2 regions of the Exiguobacterium sp. s11 genome follow, and region 2 is predicted to be linked to the other one. Evidence: riboswitches for the same ligand, from Rfam matches in the RefSeq annotation. Region 2 holds a riboswitch; the other holds the start of a gene.
What was found. Region 2 has a riboswitch for FMN ahead of KNQ12_RS05295 (ECF transporter S component). Riboswitches for the same ligand answer to the same signal wherever they lie in the genome.
Positions count from the first base shown of each region.

Region 1: it holds a riboswitch for FMN, as region 2 does, so the genes downstream of both, ribD (bifunctional diaminohydroxyphosphoribosylaminopyrimidine deaminase/5-amino-6-(5-phosphoribosylamino)uracil reductase RibD) here and KNQ12_RS05295 (ECF transporter S component) in region 2, are expected to answer to the same signal.

Region 1 covers NZ_JACSNF010000001.1:1,378,741-1,388,362, reverse strand. The annotation lists gene KNQ12_RS07245 (MetQ/NlpA family ABC transporter substrate-binding protein) at 1-742, shown strand, start outside; gene KNQ12_RS07240 (M20 family metallopeptidase) at 765-1,970, shown strand; FMN riboswitch at 2,154-2,298, shown strand; gene ribD (bifunctional diaminohydroxyphosphoribosylaminopyrimidine deaminase/5-amino-6-(5-phosphoribosylamino)uracil reductase RibD) at 2,458-3,498, shown strand; gene ribE (riboflavin synthase) at 3,483-4,109, shown strand; gene KNQ12_RS07225 (bifunctional 3,4-dihydroxy-2-butanone-4-phosphate synthase/GTP cyclohydrolase II) at 4,109-5,299, shown strand; gene ribH (6,7-dimethyl-8-ribityllumazine synthase) at 5,296-5,754, shown strand; gene KNQ12_RS07215 (DUF6612 family protein) at 5,967-6,788, shown strand; gene KNQ12_RS07210 (alanine/glycine:cation symporter family protein) at 7,268-8,626, shown strand; gene treC (alpha,alpha-phosphotrehalase) at 8,819-9,622, opposite strand, start outside.
Region 2 covers NZ_JACSNF010000001.1:973,738-983,359, reverse strand. The annotation lists gene KNQ12_RS05320 (TIGR01457 family HAD-type hydrolase) at 1-57, shown strand, start outside; gene KNQ12_RS05315 (NifU family protein) at 100-327, opposite strand; gene KNQ12_RS05310 (DUF1462 family protein) at 437-733, shown strand; gene KNQ12_RS05305 (NAD(P)/FAD-dependent oxidoreductase) at 775-1,827, opposite strand; gene KNQ12_RS05300 (YuzB family protein) at 1,920-2,153, shown strand; gene KNQ12_RS05295 (ECF transporter S component) at 2,230-2,796, opposite strand; FMN riboswitch at 2,952-3,093, opposite strand; gene KNQ12_RS05290 (HesB/IscA family protein) at 3,205-3,555, shown strand; gene KNQ12_RS05285 (NAD-dependent epimerase/dehydratase family protein) at 3,673-4,539, shown strand; gene KNQ12_RS05280 (GNAT family N-acetyltransferase) at 4,539-5,039, shown strand; gene KNQ12_RS05275 (GNAT family N-acetyltransferase) at 5,036-5,527, shown strand; gene KNQ12_RS05270 (NAD(P)/FAD-dependent oxidoreductase) at 5,767-6,765, opposite strand; gene KNQ12_RS05265 (NAD(P)/FAD-dependent oxidoreductase) at 7,009-8,220, shown strand; gene KNQ12_RS05260 (YuiB family protein) at 8,302-8,619, shown strand; gene glcT (glucose PTS transporter transcription antiterminator GlcT) at 8,721-9,578, shown strand.

The DNA of each region.
Region 1 (9,622 bases), 410 kb from region 2:
AAAGACGATCAAGCTCGGTGTCAGCGGTTCAGACACACAAGTTTGGGATTATGTCGCCAAAAAAGCAGAGAAGGAAGGCATCAAAATCGAACTCGTCAAGTTCTCCGATTATGTCCAGCCGAACATGGCACTGGCTGAGGGTGAGATCGACGCCAATGCCTTCCAGACGATTTCCTACTTCAACGCTTTCAAGAAAGAACATAACTTGAAGCTATCGCCGATTGCGACGACTGTCATCGCACCGATGGGGATCTACTCGGATAAATACAAGGATGTCAAAGATATTCCAAATGGCGGAAAAATCGCTGTTCCGAACGAAGCGACGAACATGGGACGCGCCCTCTTGTTACTGCAAGAAGCAGGTCTGATCAAGCTACCGGACGACTTCGATGGCAACGGTTCGGTCGATAAGATCGTCGAGAATCCGAAAAAGCTGAAAATCGTTCCGATCGTCGCTGGACAAACGCCACGCGTCTTACCGGACGTCGCGGCATCAATCATCAACAATGGCATCGCCGTTGACGCTGGCTTCAACCCGATCAAGGACTCGATCGTTCATGAGAACGAGACAGCAAAACCATACATCAACATCATCGCGACACGGACGGAAGACAAGAACAAAAAAGAACTGAAAAAAATCGCATCGCTGTATCAACAAAAAGATGTCGCGGCCTTCATCAAAAAAGAATACAAAGGCAGTACGATCCCGACGTTCGTTCCACTGAGCGACATCGGCGAATAATTTCAAAAGGAGAGTGGACAGTATGACGACACCAGTACGCACGACATGGGTAGAGACGATTGAACAGGATATCGAACAAAAACGGGAATCGTATCTTGAGACAAGTCACCGGATTCATGCAACGCCGGAAATCGGGAACGAGGAATTCTTTGCTTCGCGGCTCCATGCGGAACGTCTAACAGCGGAAGGTTTTACAGTAGAACTCGGCGTTGCGGGGCACGATACCGCGTTCTTCGCGAAGAAATCGAGCGACCGACCAGGCGCAACGATTGCCTTTCTTGCTGAATACGATGCGTTGCCGGGTATTGGTCACGCGTGCGGTCATAATATCATCGGCACGACGAGCGTCGCAGCGGCGATCGCGCTCAGTAAAGTGCTCGATGAAGTCGGCGGGAGTGTCGTTGTCCTTGGAACACCAGCCGAGGAAGGTGGACCGAACGGTAGTGCGAAAGGCAGTTTCGTCAAACATCAGTTACTCGAAGGAATCGATGCAGCCTTGATGGTCCATCCGTCGGGACAAACACGGATCACGGGTTCTTCCCTTGCGGTCGATCCACTCGACTTTGCCTTTACGGGTCGTCCGGCACACGCAGCGGCGTCACCGGAAGAAGGCATCAACGCCCTCGACGCTGTCATTCAACTCTTCAATGGAATCAATGCCTTACGTCAGCAGTTACCAGACGATGTCCGGATCCACGGGATCATCACGCATGGAGGCGATGCGCCGAACATCATCCCGGAATACGCAAGAGCACGTTTCTTCATCCGGGCAACGACACGGGAACGATTGAATGCCGTCACGGAAAAAGTCAAAGCCGTCGCCCAAGGCGCGGCACTCGCGACTGGGGCGACGCTCGATGTCATCGCCTTCCAAAATGAAGTCGATAACCTTGTCTTCAATCGGACGTTCGACCGTCTGTTCCAAGAAGAAGCAGAGGCGCTCGGCGAAACGGTCCATTTAGACGAACGACCGGGTCTTGGCTCGACGGATGCCGGTAACATCAGTCAAGTCATCCCGACGATCCATCCGTATATCAAGATTGGTCCGGACGATCTCGTCGCCCATACGGAAGCATTCAAAGAAGCGGCCCGTTCAGCAGCTGGAGATGAAGCATTGATCACGGGGGCGAAAATCCTCGCTCGGACAGCGCTTCGCGTCCTCGCTGATGAACGGACGCGCGGGGCGATCGCTCAAGAATTCCACGATCGGAAGAACGGATATTTATAAGCGGAAAACGACGACTGGATGCACTGCTATCAAGTGCTCCGGTCGTTTTTGAGATGCGATCGATCACGAATTGGTGATGAGTGACAGAACTGGAGCGAAATCAAAAAAGAGACAAGACAGAAGCATTTGCGCTTTGTTTTCTTGAAAAAGATATGCTAGGCTAAAGTTGTATAACTCAATAATCCAGTTCTTCGGGGTAGGGTGAAAATCCCAACCGGCGGTGATGCGATCAATCGATCGACGAGCCCGCGACCCATGATGTACGCATCATGGCTGACTTGGTGAGATTCCAGGGCCGACGGTAAAGTCCGGATGGGAGAAGAACGAAACGACGCGATTCAAGCTGTTTTCTGAAAAAATGTTTTCAGGAGACGGTCTCTTTCTGCATGAAAAAATGCAGGAAGCGAACCGTGTATTTCGTGAACCCTTCTATACAGACGCCCCTTTTTCAAGGGGCGTCTTTTTTCATTTGAAAGGAGTGAACGCGATGTCACAGATGATGAGTTATGCCATGCAATTAGCACAAATGTTACACGGACAAACAAGTCCGAATCCAAGTGTCGGCTGTGTCATCGTCAAACAAGGACGCATCATCGGCTTCGGTGCACACCGGTTTGCCGGTGGGCCGCACGCAGAAGTCGAAGCCTTACGGATGGCAGGAGAAGCCGCCCGTGGTGCCGATCTCTACGTGACGCTCGAGCCATGCAACCATCACGGCAAGACGCCACCATGCACGGAAGCAATTCTACAAGCAGGAATCAAACGAGTCTTCGTTGCAACGGAAGACAAACATGCGATTGTCGCTGGTTCCGGAATCAAACGGCTACAGGACGCGGGAATCGAAGTCGAGGTCGGCTTGTTACGGCATGAGGCAGAAGCCCTTTACACGGCATTCTGGAAGACGATCGAACGAAAACGTCCGACCGTGACCGTCAAAATCGCTCAGACGATGAACGGGATCGCGGCGACAGGTGAACAGCGCTGGATCACGTCAGAAGAAGCACGCGCGAACGGTCGTGCCCTGCGTGGACGCCACGATGCCATCCTCGTCGGAAGTGAGACGGTGCTCGTCGATGATCCGGCACTGACGTTACGCGCATCGTCAGGCATCGAGCCGATTCGAGTAATCGTTGATCGCCGGGGGCGGATTCCGGAGACGGCGCAAGTCTTCCGCGATGGTAAAAATCCAACCTACTGGCTGACGAGTGTTCCTCGGATTAGTCACGATCAGGTGACGGTCCTCGTTGGTGAATATGAGACGCCGGAAGCGATTTTGAAACGCTTATACGAACAAGACATCCGTAGTGTCTTGATTGAAGGCGGACCAACGATTCAAGCCGCTTTCCTTGAGGCAGATCTCGTTGACCGAATCGAAGTCTACCAAGCCCCATCGATTTTTGAAGGCGATGCGTGGAATGGTCAACACGATATCGAAGATCGTTTTCAAATCGACCAGGTTGAGACGGTCGGACCGGATCTCCATCTGACGTACATCCGAAAGGAGGAGACGACATGTTCACCGGATTGATTGAAGAAGTCGGAACCTTAAAACGAAAGATCCCGCGACCGAACGGGTTAGCGCTTGAAATTGAGGCGCACCGGGTACTCGAAGGAACGAAGATCGGTGATAGCATCGCCGTCGACGGGATTTGTTTGACGGTCACGTCGATGAGTCCAACCGGTTTCACGGCAGATGCCGTCCATGACACGATCCGTTCAACAGCACTCGGTACGTACCGAGTCGGAAGTCCCTTGCAACTTGAGCGGGCGATGCCGGCAGACGGTCGCTTCGGTGGACATTTCGTTAGTGGACATATCGACGGAACAGCCCGACTGATCAGTCGGCGACCGGATGGAGAAGCGATGGTCTATACGTTTGATGTCGGAGCGTGGCAAAAGTATTGTATTCCGAAAGGCTCGATCGCAATCAACGGCACGAGCCTGACGTTGCAACGCGTCACACCGGAAACGATCTCGATTTCATTGATTCCGCACTCCCGTCAAGTGACGACGTTTGATCGATTGGCAAGCGGTGCAGTCGTCAATATCGAGTGTGACATGATGGCGAAACATCTCTATCATTTCACGCAGCATGAGAAGCAGACGGACTGGGCAGCATTCTTAGGAGGCGACATGTAATGAACGGATTCGACTTGATTGAAGACGCAATAGAAGATTTGAAAAACGGACGACCGATCATCGTCTGTGATGACGAGGATCGTGAGAATGAAGGCGATCTCGTCATGCTCGCGGAACACGCGACACCGGAAAACATCAACTTCATGATTACACATGGAAAAGGACTCGTCTGTGTACCAGTCAGTCCGCGGATCGCACAGCGACTCGAACTTGCTCCGATGACAGCGAATAATACGGACCCGCATGGGACGGCATTCACGCTCAGCATCGATCATGAAGAGGCAAAGACCGGCATCAGTGCCGAGGAACGGTCGCTAACGATTCAGCGGATGCTGACGGATGGACCGGAACGTTTCAAACGACCGGGTCATATCTTCCCGTTGATCGCAAAAGAGGGTGGTGTCCGGGAGCGACGCGGACATACGGAAGCAGGTGTCGATCTTGCCCGTCTTGCCGGTAGCGATGAGATCGCCGTCATCTGTGAAATCATTAAAGAAGATGGCACGATGGCACGGGTCGACGATCTACTTCTCTATAAGGAAGAACACGATTTAAAACTGATCACGATCGAAGCACTTGTCGCGTATCTCGAGCGTCCATTGACACGTGAAGCAGAAGTATTACTTCCAACGACGTTCGGAGCTTTCCGGATGATTGGCTATACGACGCAAGACGAGAAAGAACATGTCGCTGTCTTATCCGGCGAAGCGCAAGACGGGATGCTCGTCCGTCTACACTCGGAATGCCTGACAGGGGATGTCTTCGGTTCGAAGCGTTGCGATTGTGGACCACAACTCGATGCGGCACTCGAGCGGATTGAACGAGAAGGTGGAGCCGTCTTGTATTTACGTCAGGAAGGACGCGGCATCGGTCTGATGGCGAAGTTAAAAGCGTACGAGTTACAAGAACAAGGACTCGATACGGTCGAAGCGAACCATGCACTCGGTTATCCGACGGACATGCGTGACTACACGGTCGCAGCCAATATGTTGCGCGATCTCGGCGTGACGAAGATCCGCTTGATGACGAACAACCCGGACAAACAACGGGTGCTCGAGCAAGAGGGGATCGAAATCATCGAACGTGTACCCCATCAAGTACCGGCCGAGCCGGAAAATCAGCGTTACCTAAAAACAAAACAAACGAAACTCGGGCACTGGCTCGACATCCAAGGAGGACACACATCATGATCTACGAGGGTTTCTTAACAGGAGAAGGACTACGCGTCGCAATCGTCGCAGCACGTTTTAACGAATTGATCACTTCAAAACTCGTCGGAGGAGCAAACGACGCTTTCCGTCGTCACGGTGTTGCAGCGGATGCTGTCGATACGGCGTGGGTTCCGGGAGCATTTGAAATTCCACTCGTTGCGGAAAAGTTAGCGAAAAGCGGTAAGTATGATGCGGTCATCACACTGGGAGCCGTCATCCGCGGAGCAACATCACATTATGACTATGTCTGTAACGAAGTCGCGAAAGGTGTCGCGAGTGCGTCGCGTGATACAGGCGTACCCATCATCTTCGGTGTCCTGACGACGGATTCGATCGAGCAAGCGGTCGAACGTGCCGGTACGAAAGCTGGAAATAAAGGCTACGAAGCTGCCGTTTCCGCGATTGAGATGGCGAATCTTTTACGCACGATCTAACGAAATAAGGATAGGGTGACGGAAGTTTCCGTCATCCTATTTTTTTGTGGACATTTTGCAGGTGATAAATCAAATTTCAAAAAAAGAATAGTAGATTTGAAATATGAGGATTTGTTTTGAAGAAGAACGGTAATGATGTAATAAAGAAACTTTGAAACATTTTCCAATGTTTTTCGTAAATCAGGGTAACGCGTATAAAGGAGGAAATGAATATGAAGAAAACAAGGTGGGTAGCAGCTGGGATCGTTGCAGCATCGATTGGACTAGCTGGATGTCAAGATGGGCAGACGGATTCGGGTAGTGGCAGTGGGTCTGGTTCGACGAAGTCGGGGGAACTCTCGAATACGGAATTACTGAATAAAGCGACAGCCGCTCAAAAGGATATTAAATCGTTCCACATGGAAGGGACAGTCAATTCAAAAGCAGGTGAGATGGCAGTAGATCAGAAGGTATCAGCCGATATCATCCAGAAGCCGCTTACGATGCACCAGACGATGACGATGAAAAATCCACAAAACGGTAAGGACATGTCGATCGAGAGCTATATCGTCGACGATAAGATGTATCTATCGCAAAACGGACAATGGCTCGTTCAAGATGTCTCGGAGCTAGGTGATATGGTTGAGGCGATGGAGTCATCGGCATCGACGGATCAAAATCTCAAGCTACTGAAAAAGTACAAAGACAACTGGACCGCCAAAAAAGAGGGTGACGTTTATCAAATCGACGTCAAACTAAAAGGGGACGACCTCAAAGCATTCATGAAGGATTCGCTCGAGCAGACAGGACAGATGGCACAGATGAAAGATGCGATGGACAGCATCGATTACAAGAAAATGAACTACACGATGACGTATGACGCGAAAACATTCTATCCGAAATCACTCGATATGGATATGGTCTTTGCGGTCGAGAAAAATACCGATTTCACGATGAAAAACCAATCGACGTTCTCGAAATTCAATGAGATCAACGAAATCAAATTACCTGCGGAAGCAAAAGATGCACAACCGCTCACAGGTGCAGCGCAATAAACCATGAAGTTCCCTCTCTTCGATGAAGACGAGGGGACTTTTTTTGAGACTTGGAACTGACGAAGAACTTCTTTTAGTGCTTCCGTCTGTTTTTGACTGACGGAAATCTGTTCGTGCATATCGCGGAATGCTTGAGCGTCATCCTAGTATTGATTCGAGATAGCTTCGAATAAATCATTGTCATTGACGACTTTCGTATCGATGAAGGACAGCACCTCACCGGACGCGAGATTCAAATATTCGATCGTCTTGAGTGGCAAGTTCGTAGGTTTTGCCTGCAGTTGGCGAAGAGGACCGAAGATCGATTATAAAATCAAAATAATAAAGATTACACTGAACACTCCGATGACAACGATCGTAGTGAATTATTGAAATGAAGAAGTATCAAAATAGTTTCATGAAAAAATAGTTTGACAATTATCAGTAAATTCTGAAAAAATGGTAAGGAACTACATATCTCATAAAGGGAGGTAAGACGAATGGGAAATTCATTTAGTGAGTGGATTAGTGCGGTGTCCGATATCGTATGGGGACCACCGTTACTCATTCTGTTGGTCGGTACGGGGATTTACTTGACGATTCGCTTAGGATTCATTCAAATTACCAAACTGCCGTATGCGCTGAAGCTTGCGTTTTCAAAGCATCAGGACGATAAGTCAGAAGGTGACATCAGTCACTTTCAAGCGTTGATGACGGCACTGGCTGCGACCGTCGGTACGGGGAATATCGTCGGTGTCGCAACCGCCGTCGTCCTCGGGGGACCAGGCGCGATCGTCTGGATGTGGCTGTCCGGTCTGTTCGGGATGGCGACGAAATATGCGGAAGCGATTCTTGCCGTCAAATATCGTGTCGTTGATGAAAAAGGACAGATGGCAGGAGGACCGATGTATTACCTCGAGCGTGGACTGAAGCAGAAATGGCTCGGTGTCTTGTTTGCCGCGTTCGCTTCGATCGCTGCGTTCGGGATCGGAAACGGGGTCCAGACGAACTCGGTCGCCCTCGCGATGAAATCAACGTTTGATGTGCCACTTTACGTGACGGGGATCGTATTGATGGTACTGACGGGTGTCGTCATTCTCGGTGGGGTCAAGTCAATCGGGAAAGTCGTCAGTCTGTTCGTTCCGTTCATGATTTTCTTCTATGTCGGAAGTGGCTTGCTGATTCTCATCATGAACTATGATCTGATTCCAGGTGCGATTTCAACGATCTTCAGTAGTACGTTCTCAAACGAGGCCATCACGGGTGGGGCAATCGGGGCGGCAATTCGTTACGGTGTCGCGCGTGGTGTCTTCTCGAACGAAGCAGGACTTGGTTCAGCACCGATCGCAGCCGCTGCTGCGAAGACGGACTTCCCGGGGCGTCAAGCACTCGTCTCGATGACACAAGTCTTCCTCGATACATTGGTTGTCTGTTCGATCACGGGACTGACGCTCGTCATGGGAGGGCAGCTCGATACGAAGTTGGAGGGTGTTGAATTGACGACGGCGAGCTTCGAAGTCTTCCTCGGTCCTGCCGGGAAATACATCGTTACGATCGGTCTCGTCATGTTCGCGTACTCGACCGTTCTTGGCTGGTCGTACTACGGTGAAAAATCGATCTATTATCTGTTTGGTCAAAAATCAATCCTACCGTACCGCATCCTGTTCGTCTTAGTCGCCGGAGCCGGCGCGATGACGACGAACTTGAACATGGTGTGGGCGATTTCTGATGTCTTCAACGGATTGATGGCGATTCCGAACTTAATCGGTTTGATTGGATTGTCCGGCGTCGTCATTGCTGAGACACGACTGTTCCGCGAACAGTTGAGACGAGAAGAAGCGAATCGGAAAGTTTCGTAGAACATGCGAAAATGAAAGACTCTGCCATCCTCGCTTTCCCTGACAAAAGCATGTACCATGCTTTCTTTTCTTGTAGGAGTCGAGAAATAGGCATTCACATTCTATATCTATTCAACAAAAGAGAAGATTGGTTTCTAGGGTATCCCTTGGAGACTAACCTTCTCTTTTTTGCATGTGCTCCGTCTCATTCAATCACTTTTTACGATAAAGCATCAGTGATTCATAAGGTCGTAACGTTAAAGTGTACCCCTCTGTCTGCATCTGCTGATAATTATGAAGCAACACCGTATAGTCCGATCCGTCATGAGGTAAAGTGAACGTCGTGTCCGTTCCGTAGAAATTCGAGACGACGAGTAATTCTTCTTCACTCGTTGCGCGTTCGTACGCCCAGAGTGATGGATCGTCCGGTGTCAACAGCCGGTATGAACCGTCCGTGAGCACGTCATACTGTTTGCGGAGTTGAATCAACCGTTTGTAATGATGATAGACCGAATCAGGGTCTGCGACAGCAGCCTCGACATTGATCTGATCATACGTCGGCGAGACCGGAATCCATGGCTCACTTGTACTAAAGCCACCGTTGACGGCGTCCGACCAAGGCATCGGTGTCCGCGCGTTATCGCGCGATTTTTGACGGATCGCAGCGAGAATTGCTTCTTCCGATACGCCGTTGGTCCGTGCTTCTTGATAGGCATTCAATGTCTCGACATCACGGTAGTCGGACAGATTCGTGAAGTCCGGATTCGGCATTCCGATCTCTTCTCCTTGGTAAATATACGGTGTACCTTGCAAGCCATGAAGCGTTGTCGCGAGCATCTTTGCACTCTCGACACGATACGCGACGTCGTCACCAAACCGGCTGACGACGCGGGGTTGGTCATGGTTACACCAAAATATCGCGTTCCATGCTTGTCCGTTCATGCCAGTTTGCCAGTCGGAGAAAATTTGTTTCAACTGCTTGAAGTCAAACGGTGCAGCCGTCCATTTCTCACCGTT
Region 2 (9,622 bases):
GGTCAGGATCGTCAACCGACATACATGGTCGATACGTTAGCAGAATGGATTCTATGAATCAAAAAATCCCGAACGAGAATTCGTTCGGGATTTCATGTATTAGAAGACTTGTTCGACTTCAACGACGCCAGCGACTTCTTCAAGAAGGGCACGTTCGATACCGGCCTTCAATGTGATCGTTGAACTTGGGCAGCTACCACAAGCTCCCATCAAACGGAGTTTTACGATTCCGTCTTCTACATCTACGAGTTCAACGTCTCCTCCATCACGAAGAAGGAACGGACGCAATTTTTCAAGAACTTCATTCACTTGATCAAACATTTCCATGCGTAAACACATCCTTTCGTATAGTTTCATTGTAACAGGGTTGAAAAATGTTCTCAATCTGGAAAACTTGTATACTAAAGAGGAGAGAATTGAAAAGGGGGACTTCAAGATGGAAATCACGGTTTATGGAACAGCGGTCACTTGTCCGAGTTGTGTCGGGGCACCTAGCTCGGAAGAGACGTTCAGTTGGCTACAAGCCGTCCTCGGACGGAAATATGAGCAAGCGATGACGCTTCGCTATGTCGATTTCGAGACAGCAACATCGGATCAATGGACGGAAGCCTTAAAAGAGGATGTCTATTTTTATCCATTGATCGTGCTCGATGATGAGATGATTGACGAGGGGTACGTCAAACTGAAGACGATTACGGCAGCGATTGATGCGAAGTTAAGTCAGACGGGGTGAACGACAAAGAGGTATCCCAAAGATCGGGACACCTCTTTTGCTCATTTAATCTTTTTGTGTTTCCATAAGACACCGGACTTCAAGAGACGTGGGACTTTCCCCGTCAGCGCTTGCTTGCCCATGACGATCCCGAAACCATCTGATTTCCCGAGCGATCCGAGCATTCCGCGCAGTTTGATTTCTGGCAGTTTCGGCAATTTTTTCCCTTGCCACTTCGCTTGCAAGACGTCGACGACTTGTTCTGCCTGATGTTCTGCGAGTTGACCGCTTGGCGCATACGGCAAGCTGGCACAATCGCCGATGACGAAGACGTTATCGTATTCCGGTACGTGATGATGTGCCGTCAATTTGATCCGACCACCGCTATCTGCAGCAAAGCCGAGATCACGAACGACCTTGACCGGCTGCGTACCTGCCGTCCAAATCGTCAAGTCCGACGGGTACGTATCGTCGCCGTTTCGGACGTCGTCCGCCGTGACGAGCGTGACGTTCGAATTGTTGATGACTTCCACGTCATGCTCCTCGAACCATTCCTGGACGTAAGATGAGACTTTGTCGGATAAGAATGACAAGACGGATGGACCGCGGTCGAACAGACGAATCGTTAAATCCTTCCGGCTTTCATGCAGTTCACTGGCAAGTTCAACACCAGATAGACCAGCACCGACGATCGAGACGACGGACCCCGGTGACAGACCACAGATCGCTTGCTGTGTCTTGCGCGATTCTTCAAGTGTCTGGATGCTGTATGTAAACTCTTGAGCACCCGGAATGTTGTGGTATTTATCCTCGCAACCGAGGGCGATGATCAAGTCATCATAGAATAATTCTGATCCGTCTTGAAGGTGGACCGTATTCGTCTCTGGTGAGATTTTAATGACATGTCCATATTTATAAGTAAGATGTTTCCCCTCCGGAAATTCAATCCGGACATCTCGATCTGATAATGTACCTGCTGCGAGTGCGTAATATTCCGTTTTGAGTGCGTGGTACGGTAGACGGTCGACGAGCGTGACGGCAACTTCCTCGTCCTTGAATCGCTCACAAATCCGCATTCCACCATATCCTCCGCCGAGTACGACCAATTGCTTCATAACGTAAAATCCCCCTTAGTTCCCCTAAATCAGTCTGACCTTGTATAATACGACATGAGGCAGGTCGTTTCCTGCTTGAAGGAGGAAAAAAAGTGAATCCGATTATTGAATTTTGTATCAGTAACTTAGCGGCTGGTACACAGGTCGTCATGGAGCAACTCGAACGTGACCCGAACGTCGACGTCGTCGAATACGGTTGCCTTGGCTATTGCGGCATTTGTTCGCTTGATCATTTTTGTCTCGTTGATGGTGAGACGGTCGTAGGCGAGACGCCGGAAGAGTTGCTTGAAAAGATTTACCTAAAAATCGAAGAGAATGAGCTGTGAGCCCGAACAGCCAAAAAATCCCCTCGTTCGTCTGAACGAGGGGATTCGTGTCCGTCAGCGGGCGCAGCTTTTCGGATCAGGCAGATTGTTGACGGCGCATCATCCATGGTCGTAGTTTCAAGAACAACGGAATGAAGAGTGCCGAGATGAACAATGCCTTGATGACGTTAAACGGTAAGATACCGGCTGTGATTGCTGTCCATTTGACAGCTGGATCCGCCATGTAGTCCATACCGAGGAACCATGCATACGCTGGAAGGATCAAGATATAGTTGAGAATCGCAAGACCGAGTGCCATCGTGATCGTACCAGCGACGAGGCCAGTTGCGAGACCTTGTGTTGATTTCTTTTTGTGGTAGAACCAGCTGACAGGAAGCACGAATGCGACACCAGCAGCGAAGTTCGCGAATTCTCCGACCGGAACACCACTTCCGCGGAAGATGTAATATAACACGTTCTTCAATGCTTCGACGATGACACCTGCGACCGGTGAGAACATGATCGCTGCGACGAGAGCAGGAACATCACTGAAGTCGATCTTCAGATAGTTCGGTAAGAACGGCAGTGGAAAATTGATAAGCATAAGAACAAATGAGATTGAACCTAACATTGACAGAGTGACCATTTTTTGTGTGCGTTTCATACGAGTATTGTCTCCTTTTGCTCGTTCCTCTCGATGAAGTATTGGCATGACTGCGTCCATAAAGAAACCCCTATTGATGAGATCAACAGGGGAGAAGTCCGCATTAAATAAACCTAATCGATTATTGCAAAAATCGATCAAATTCAAACTCATGCCGCCATCTTCTCCCATCCAGACTATACTGTCGGCTCCTGAATTACACAGAATCAGCAAATAGCGCCCTATTCGCTCGCGGGCTTCAACTCATAATAGTTGTTTACCGCCGGTCGGGAATTTCACCCTGCCCTGAAGATGGAACGATTATTTTGTTGTACATACCATTTATACAACGAATTCAAGATAGTTTCAAGCAACTAGGTTTCGATTCGCTCAGAAGTTGCGTATACTAAAGAAAAGGAAGGTGATGACATGATCCATTTAACGGAGGCAGCAGCGCTACAAGTCCAAGACATGATGGCGCAGGCACCAGCAGATGAACGGAATCTTCGGATGCTCGTCCAAGGTGGTGGATGTAGTGGTCTGTCGTACGGAATGGGATTCGACCAACAGAAAGAAACGGATCTCGTTTTCGAACAGCACGGCGTGACCGTCATCGTGGACGAAAAAGATTACCCGGTCGTCAAAGGACTGGAAATCGATTATAAGCAGTCGATGCTCGGCGGCGGATTCACGATCACGAATCCGAATGCCATCGCAACATGCGGTTGCGGGACATCGTTCCGGACGGCAACGAATGCCGGGACACCGGGTGGCTGTTAATGAATCCAATCGTGGACATCGTCCACGATTTTTTTATTGTCCGCATACAGGAGACCTGTTCCGTTGACTCGAAATATTAAGAGAGTGAATGCTACTACGAACAGGGAGGGCTTCAGGATGAGAAAAGTATTGATCTTCGGGGGAACACGCTACTTCGGACGCCGGCTTGCGATTCGGTTAGCCGATTCGGGGGATGACGTGACAATCGTCACACGCGGCGAGCATACGCCACCAGTCGCGAAGGGCTTGACATTTTTCAAAGGAGACCGGACGTCAAGTAGTACGATGAAGGACTTAAGCCAACAGCACTGGGATGTCATCTATGACAACATTTGCTTCACGCCGTATCAAGCCAAGCTTGCGATTGACGCGTTTGAAGGGAAAGTCGGGCGCTACGTGTTGACGTCGACGATGTCTGTCTATGAAGACGGTGGTGCGAATATCACGGAGCGTGCCTACAATCCGTTTCCCGGGAAATATGAGCTTGAGAAGGAACATGGATATGGCGAAGGGAAACGCCAAGCGGAGAGTTATTTCTTCCAACGGGCGACGTTCCCAGTCGTTGCGGTCCGTTTTCCGGTCGTCCTCGGACCAGATGACTATACGGAGCGACTCGTCTTTCATATCAAGCGTGCGCTTGACGGTCGTCCGATTGTTGCCGAAAACACATACGCGAAGATGGGATATATCTCAAGTTACGAAGCCGCTGCCTTTTTGGAGTGGTGTGGTCGTTCGGAACTGACCGGACCAATCAACGCTGCAAGTGACGGTGTCTTATCCATTCAAGACCTAGTGGATAAGATCGACCGCGTTGCGGGAACGACGAGTCAACTCGTTGCAAAAGGAGAAGATGAATCGCCGCTTGCGCCAGAACGCGATTTCTATATGGATACGACAGCTGCGAAACAAGCCGGCTATCTGTTCCAACATGTCGATGACTGGCTCGATCGTTTGATTGAAGAGGAGGTGCGCAATCACCAATGATGCAGTTGATAAAACCAACTCTTGCGTGGGAGACCGAGTACCGCGCCTTTTTAGAAGACTGGCGAGAGTCGGGCGAAACGATCGTGCCGGAAGCAGTCGGAGACACATATGAACCACTTGGCGCTTATTTTGCGGAACTTAAGGAAATGGAGACAACAGTCAGACCGGGTCTTGTCACCCATTCGACGTACTGGATGGTCGACGGGCAACGAATCGTCGGTGCGCTGAACTTCCGGCATGACTTGACGGAGAACTTGAAGTTGTACGGCGGACACATCGGATACGGCATCCGACCATCCGAGCGTCAGAAAGGATATGCGACGACCGGGCTCCGTTTAGCGCTAGAAGAAGCACGGCAACGTGGACTCGATCAAGTGCTGTTGACGTGTGGCGTTGATAATCTAGCATCTCGCCGTGTCATCTTGGCGAACGGTGGACAAGAAATCGAGCCGACTGTTCGTAATGGACGCGAGACACGTCGCTTCATCATCCCGTTATGAGGATTCGGGAAGCACGTCTAGAAGATGCGTCAGCTATCGCCCGCGTTCATATTGATGCCTGGCGCGAGACGTATCAAGGTATCATTCCAGATCCGTATTTAGCACAGTTGTCGCATGCGAAACGGACGAAACAATGGGAACAGACATTAATTGATCAACGCGTGTATGTTGCCGTCTCAGGAGAAGAAGTTGTTGGCTTTGCGCAAGGTGGAGCGAATCGAAGTGATGCGCGTGAAGGGGAGTTGTATGCGATTTATGTCTTGCAAGCGTCGCAAGGACAAGGACTCGGTAAAGCGTTGTTTCAACGCATCGCTGAGGACTTAGCGGAATATGAGACGATGCAGGTTTCTGTCTTGCGGGATAATCCAGCGTGCCAGTTTTACGAGCGATTCGGTGGTCAGGTCTTCGAAGAATCGATGATTGAGCGAGGTGGGGTCGAACTCGTGCAACGGGTTTACCGGATACCGGTTAAAAGATCATCCGTATGAAATCGGACGTTTTCAACATCTTCGCTTTCCTTAGGCGGGATGTAAGCCTCGCTAGTTTCCATTCCATGTGATCTGTCGGGTCCCTATCCCTGACGGAAGCACACATCGTGCTTTCTTTTCCTGTAGGAGTCGAAGATGTTTGGTCACGTCCTAGCATGATTCCATCAAAATAAGAGGTCGGACTCCGGTATGTCATCCGGAATCCGACCTCTCATCATTTGCAGTCATTCACATATATCTCAAGAATGATTCGTTACTTTTTCGAAAAGACTCGTCGAGTGTTGCGGATGACGAGCAGATGGATCAACGAGAAGTTTCGCTTGGTTAACGGCGATCGGTGCTTCACCGAATCCTGTTGCGATCAGTTTAACGCGTCCTTCGTAAGTCGCGATATCACCACAAGCGAAGACACCTGGAATCGCAGTCTCCATTTTCGAATTGACGCGAATCGAATTGCGTTCGAATTCAACTTCCCATTCTTTTAATGGTCCGAGTGACGAGACGAAACCGAAGTTACAGACGACATCGTCCGCAGCGACGACGACGACTTCACCACTTTCAGCATGTTTGAACGTCAGCGTCTCGATGTGCGTCTCACCTGTGACCGATTCAAGTGTATACGGCGTCATGACGTTGACGGACGAATCGTGTAACAGTTCGACCGAATGTTCATGGGCACGGAACTTATCGCGACGGTGGACGAGCGTGACGGATTTTGCAATCGGCTCAAGCATCAATGACCAGTCAACTGCAGAGTCACCGCCACCCAGTAAGACGACTTGGCGATCCTTGAAGCGTTCCATGTCGTTGACGAAATAGTGTAAGTTTGTTTCTTCGAAGCGTTCTGCATCTGCCACTCCGAGTGGACGCGCGGCGAACGAGCCGTTGCCTGCCGTCAAGATGACGGTCTTCGTATAATGCTCGCCTTTATTCGTGACGAGGCGGATGATTCCGTCATCCATCCGTTCGTAAGCGATGACTGTCTCACCGAGCACGTATGTCGGATCGAATTCATTTGCTTGTTCAAGCAACCGATCAACCAGTTCCTGTGCTTTTACTTTCGGAAAACCGGCAATATCGTATATATATTTTTCAGGATAAAGCGTAGCGAGTTGACCACCTAATTGAGGTAGACTCTCGATGACCTTCGTCTTCATCTGGCGCATTCCTGAATAAAACGCGGTGAACAGTCCGACCGGACCGCCGCCGATGATCGTGACATCATATGGTTGGTGCATCTGATTCCCTCCTAGCGTTGGATAGGTCCATTATATAGGAAGTAGGGGGTAAAGGTGCAAGTACGGAACATCTCACATTTTTTTAAGGGAAATTACATTTTTCTTTTGCAATCATTCCTGAAAAGTGTTTCAATAGGCTTATAGACATGTGAACATTATTTGAACAAAATTTTTGAGCATTCGTCTGTAATTGAATGTGAAGAAAATCACAACAAAACTACGATTCGTAAGGAGTATCAGAACATGAACACACCTAACATTGTTATTCTTGGAGCGGGCTACGGTGGATTGATCACAGCAGTCAACCTTCAAAAGAAACTCGGCGTCGATCAAGCGAACATCACGTTGATTAACAAACACGACTATCATTACCAAACAACTTGGTTGCATGAACCAGCTGCAGGTACGATGTCTGCGGAGCAAGCGCGCATCTACATCAATGATGTCATCAACCCGTCACGCGTCAAACTTGTCAAAGGTATCGTTGAGAAAGTCGACACGGCTGCTAAAACGGTTCTTTTACAAGATGGCGGAACAGTTCCTTACGATTACGTCGTCGTTGCTCTCGGTGGCGTTCCTGAAACATTCGGTATCAAAGGATTGAAGGAACACGCGCTGACGATCAGCTCGTTGAACAGCGTCCGTAAAATCAAGGAACATATCGATTACTCATTCGCACAGTACAAAACAACAGGATCACAAGATCGTTCACTCTTGACGATCGTTGTTGGTGGTGCTGGATTCACAGGAATCGAGTTCATGGGTGAGCTCGTCAACCGTATTCCAGAACTGTGCAAACAATATGACATTCCACGCGAACTCGTTCGTGTCGTCAACATCGAGGCAGCACCGACAGTCCTTCCAGGATTCGATGCAGATCTCGTCAACTATGCACACAAATGGCTTGAGCGCCAAGGCATCGAGTTCAAACTCGGTAACGGCATCAAGGAATGTGGAGCAGGAAGCGTCACATTCGGTCCGCTTCAAGGCGACACGACTGAGACGATCGAAGCGAACACGATCATCTGGACTGGTGGCGTCAGCGGTAACCCTGTCGTTGCAGCATCTGGTTTCGAAGCGATGCGTAACCGTGTCGTCGTTGAAGAAGATCTCCGTGTTCCAGGACACGATAATGTCTTCATGATCGGTGACTGTTCAGCAGTCATGGACCCAAGTTCGAACCGTCCGTACCCACCGACTGCACAAATCGCGACACAACAAGCACACAAAGTCGCTGAGAACATCGCAGCACTCATCGCGGGTCGTCAAACATCGACGTTCACGTACGAGAACAAAGGAACGGTCGCTTCACTTGGTCACAAAGACGGTATCGGCATGGTCTTCGGTAAGAAGATTTACGGTCGTAACGCATCGTTCATGAAAAAAGTCATCGACAACAAACACTTCTTCGAACTAAAAAAACTTGGTCTTGCGATCAAAAAAGGGAAGTTCTAAGTTCACGTTTTAGGCAAATGTACACTCGTGCATTTGCCTTTTTTGTCGGTTATACTAGAAGAGATTCAAAGGGGGAACAGTATGCATATCATTCAAGCCGTGATCGGGAGTGTGCTTTATCTCGTCATGTTCTTTAGTATCGGATTCATCTTAAACATGTTGTTGCGGAGTACATGGGTGATGCTCGTACTCTATCCGGTCATCATAATTATGATGATCGACAACCAATCGACGCTCGAATACTTCACGAATGCTCGTGAAGCGATACCGAATCTCGGAGACCGGATTGCTGGTCTACAGACAGCGGATATCACGATGTTCGCGGCTGGTCTTGCCGGAATCATCATCGCCGGTCTATCGATTCGCTTCTTGCGTAAGAGCGGTTACCAAATGTTTTAAAGTCTACTTGAGTAAGTAGGCTTTTTTCGTGTCTGAAAAACCGTTATAATGAAAACAATGTCTTTAAATAAATGTGTAAGAGCAGATTGGGTTGAGAGCGAATGGATAAACAAATGTACCACGTTATCAAGGTATTGAATAATAATGTCGTCATTTGTTCGACTGGTGCGAATCAGGAAGTCATTATCCTCGCGAAAGGGATTGGCTTCGGTCGGAAGCCAGGCGATCAACTGACAGATCTCGACAAGTTGGAAAAAGTCTACACGTTGAAGGATAAAGAAGAACAGGATCAATATAAGGCGCTCGTCGGTCATCTCGATGAGAATTTCATCGCATTGATGAACGAGATCGTCTCGATGATCGAGACACGCTTCGGAAAAAAGGTCGACGAACATATCCATATTGGATTGACGGATCATTTGACGTTTACGTTCAAGCGACTGGAACAAGGAATGGAAGTCACGAATCCGTTTCTTGCTGAAACGGAAGCCTTGTATCCCGAAGAGTACGCCCTTGCAGAAGAAATCGTCGAGTTCATCAGTGCCGAGATGAATTTTTACCTGCCTCCAGCTGAGACAGGATTCATCGCACTTCATATTCATTCAGCGACGAACTTCAAAGACGTACTCGAAGTCAACCGCCATCATCAACTCGTCGGTTTAATTGCTAGTCATATCGAACAGCGACTGGAGATTAAAATCGATCGAAAATCGCTTGATTACAAGCGTCTGATTCGGCATCTTCGTTCAGCGATTGAAAGGGTTTCCAATGGGGAGTATCTAGAGGCTCCAGAAAAAGTAGAAAAGCTATTGCGTGAAGAATATCCGCTATGCTATGATACTGCTTGGGAGCTGATGTCCATCATGGAACGTCAGTTGAAGAAAGCGGTACCGCGCGGTGAGGCGACGTATCTTACGATGCATCTGCAACGCTTAGTGCAGTACGATTCAGGTAAATGACCGCACGGACTACGTGTTACTGATACGATCAGGCATGAGTGGGA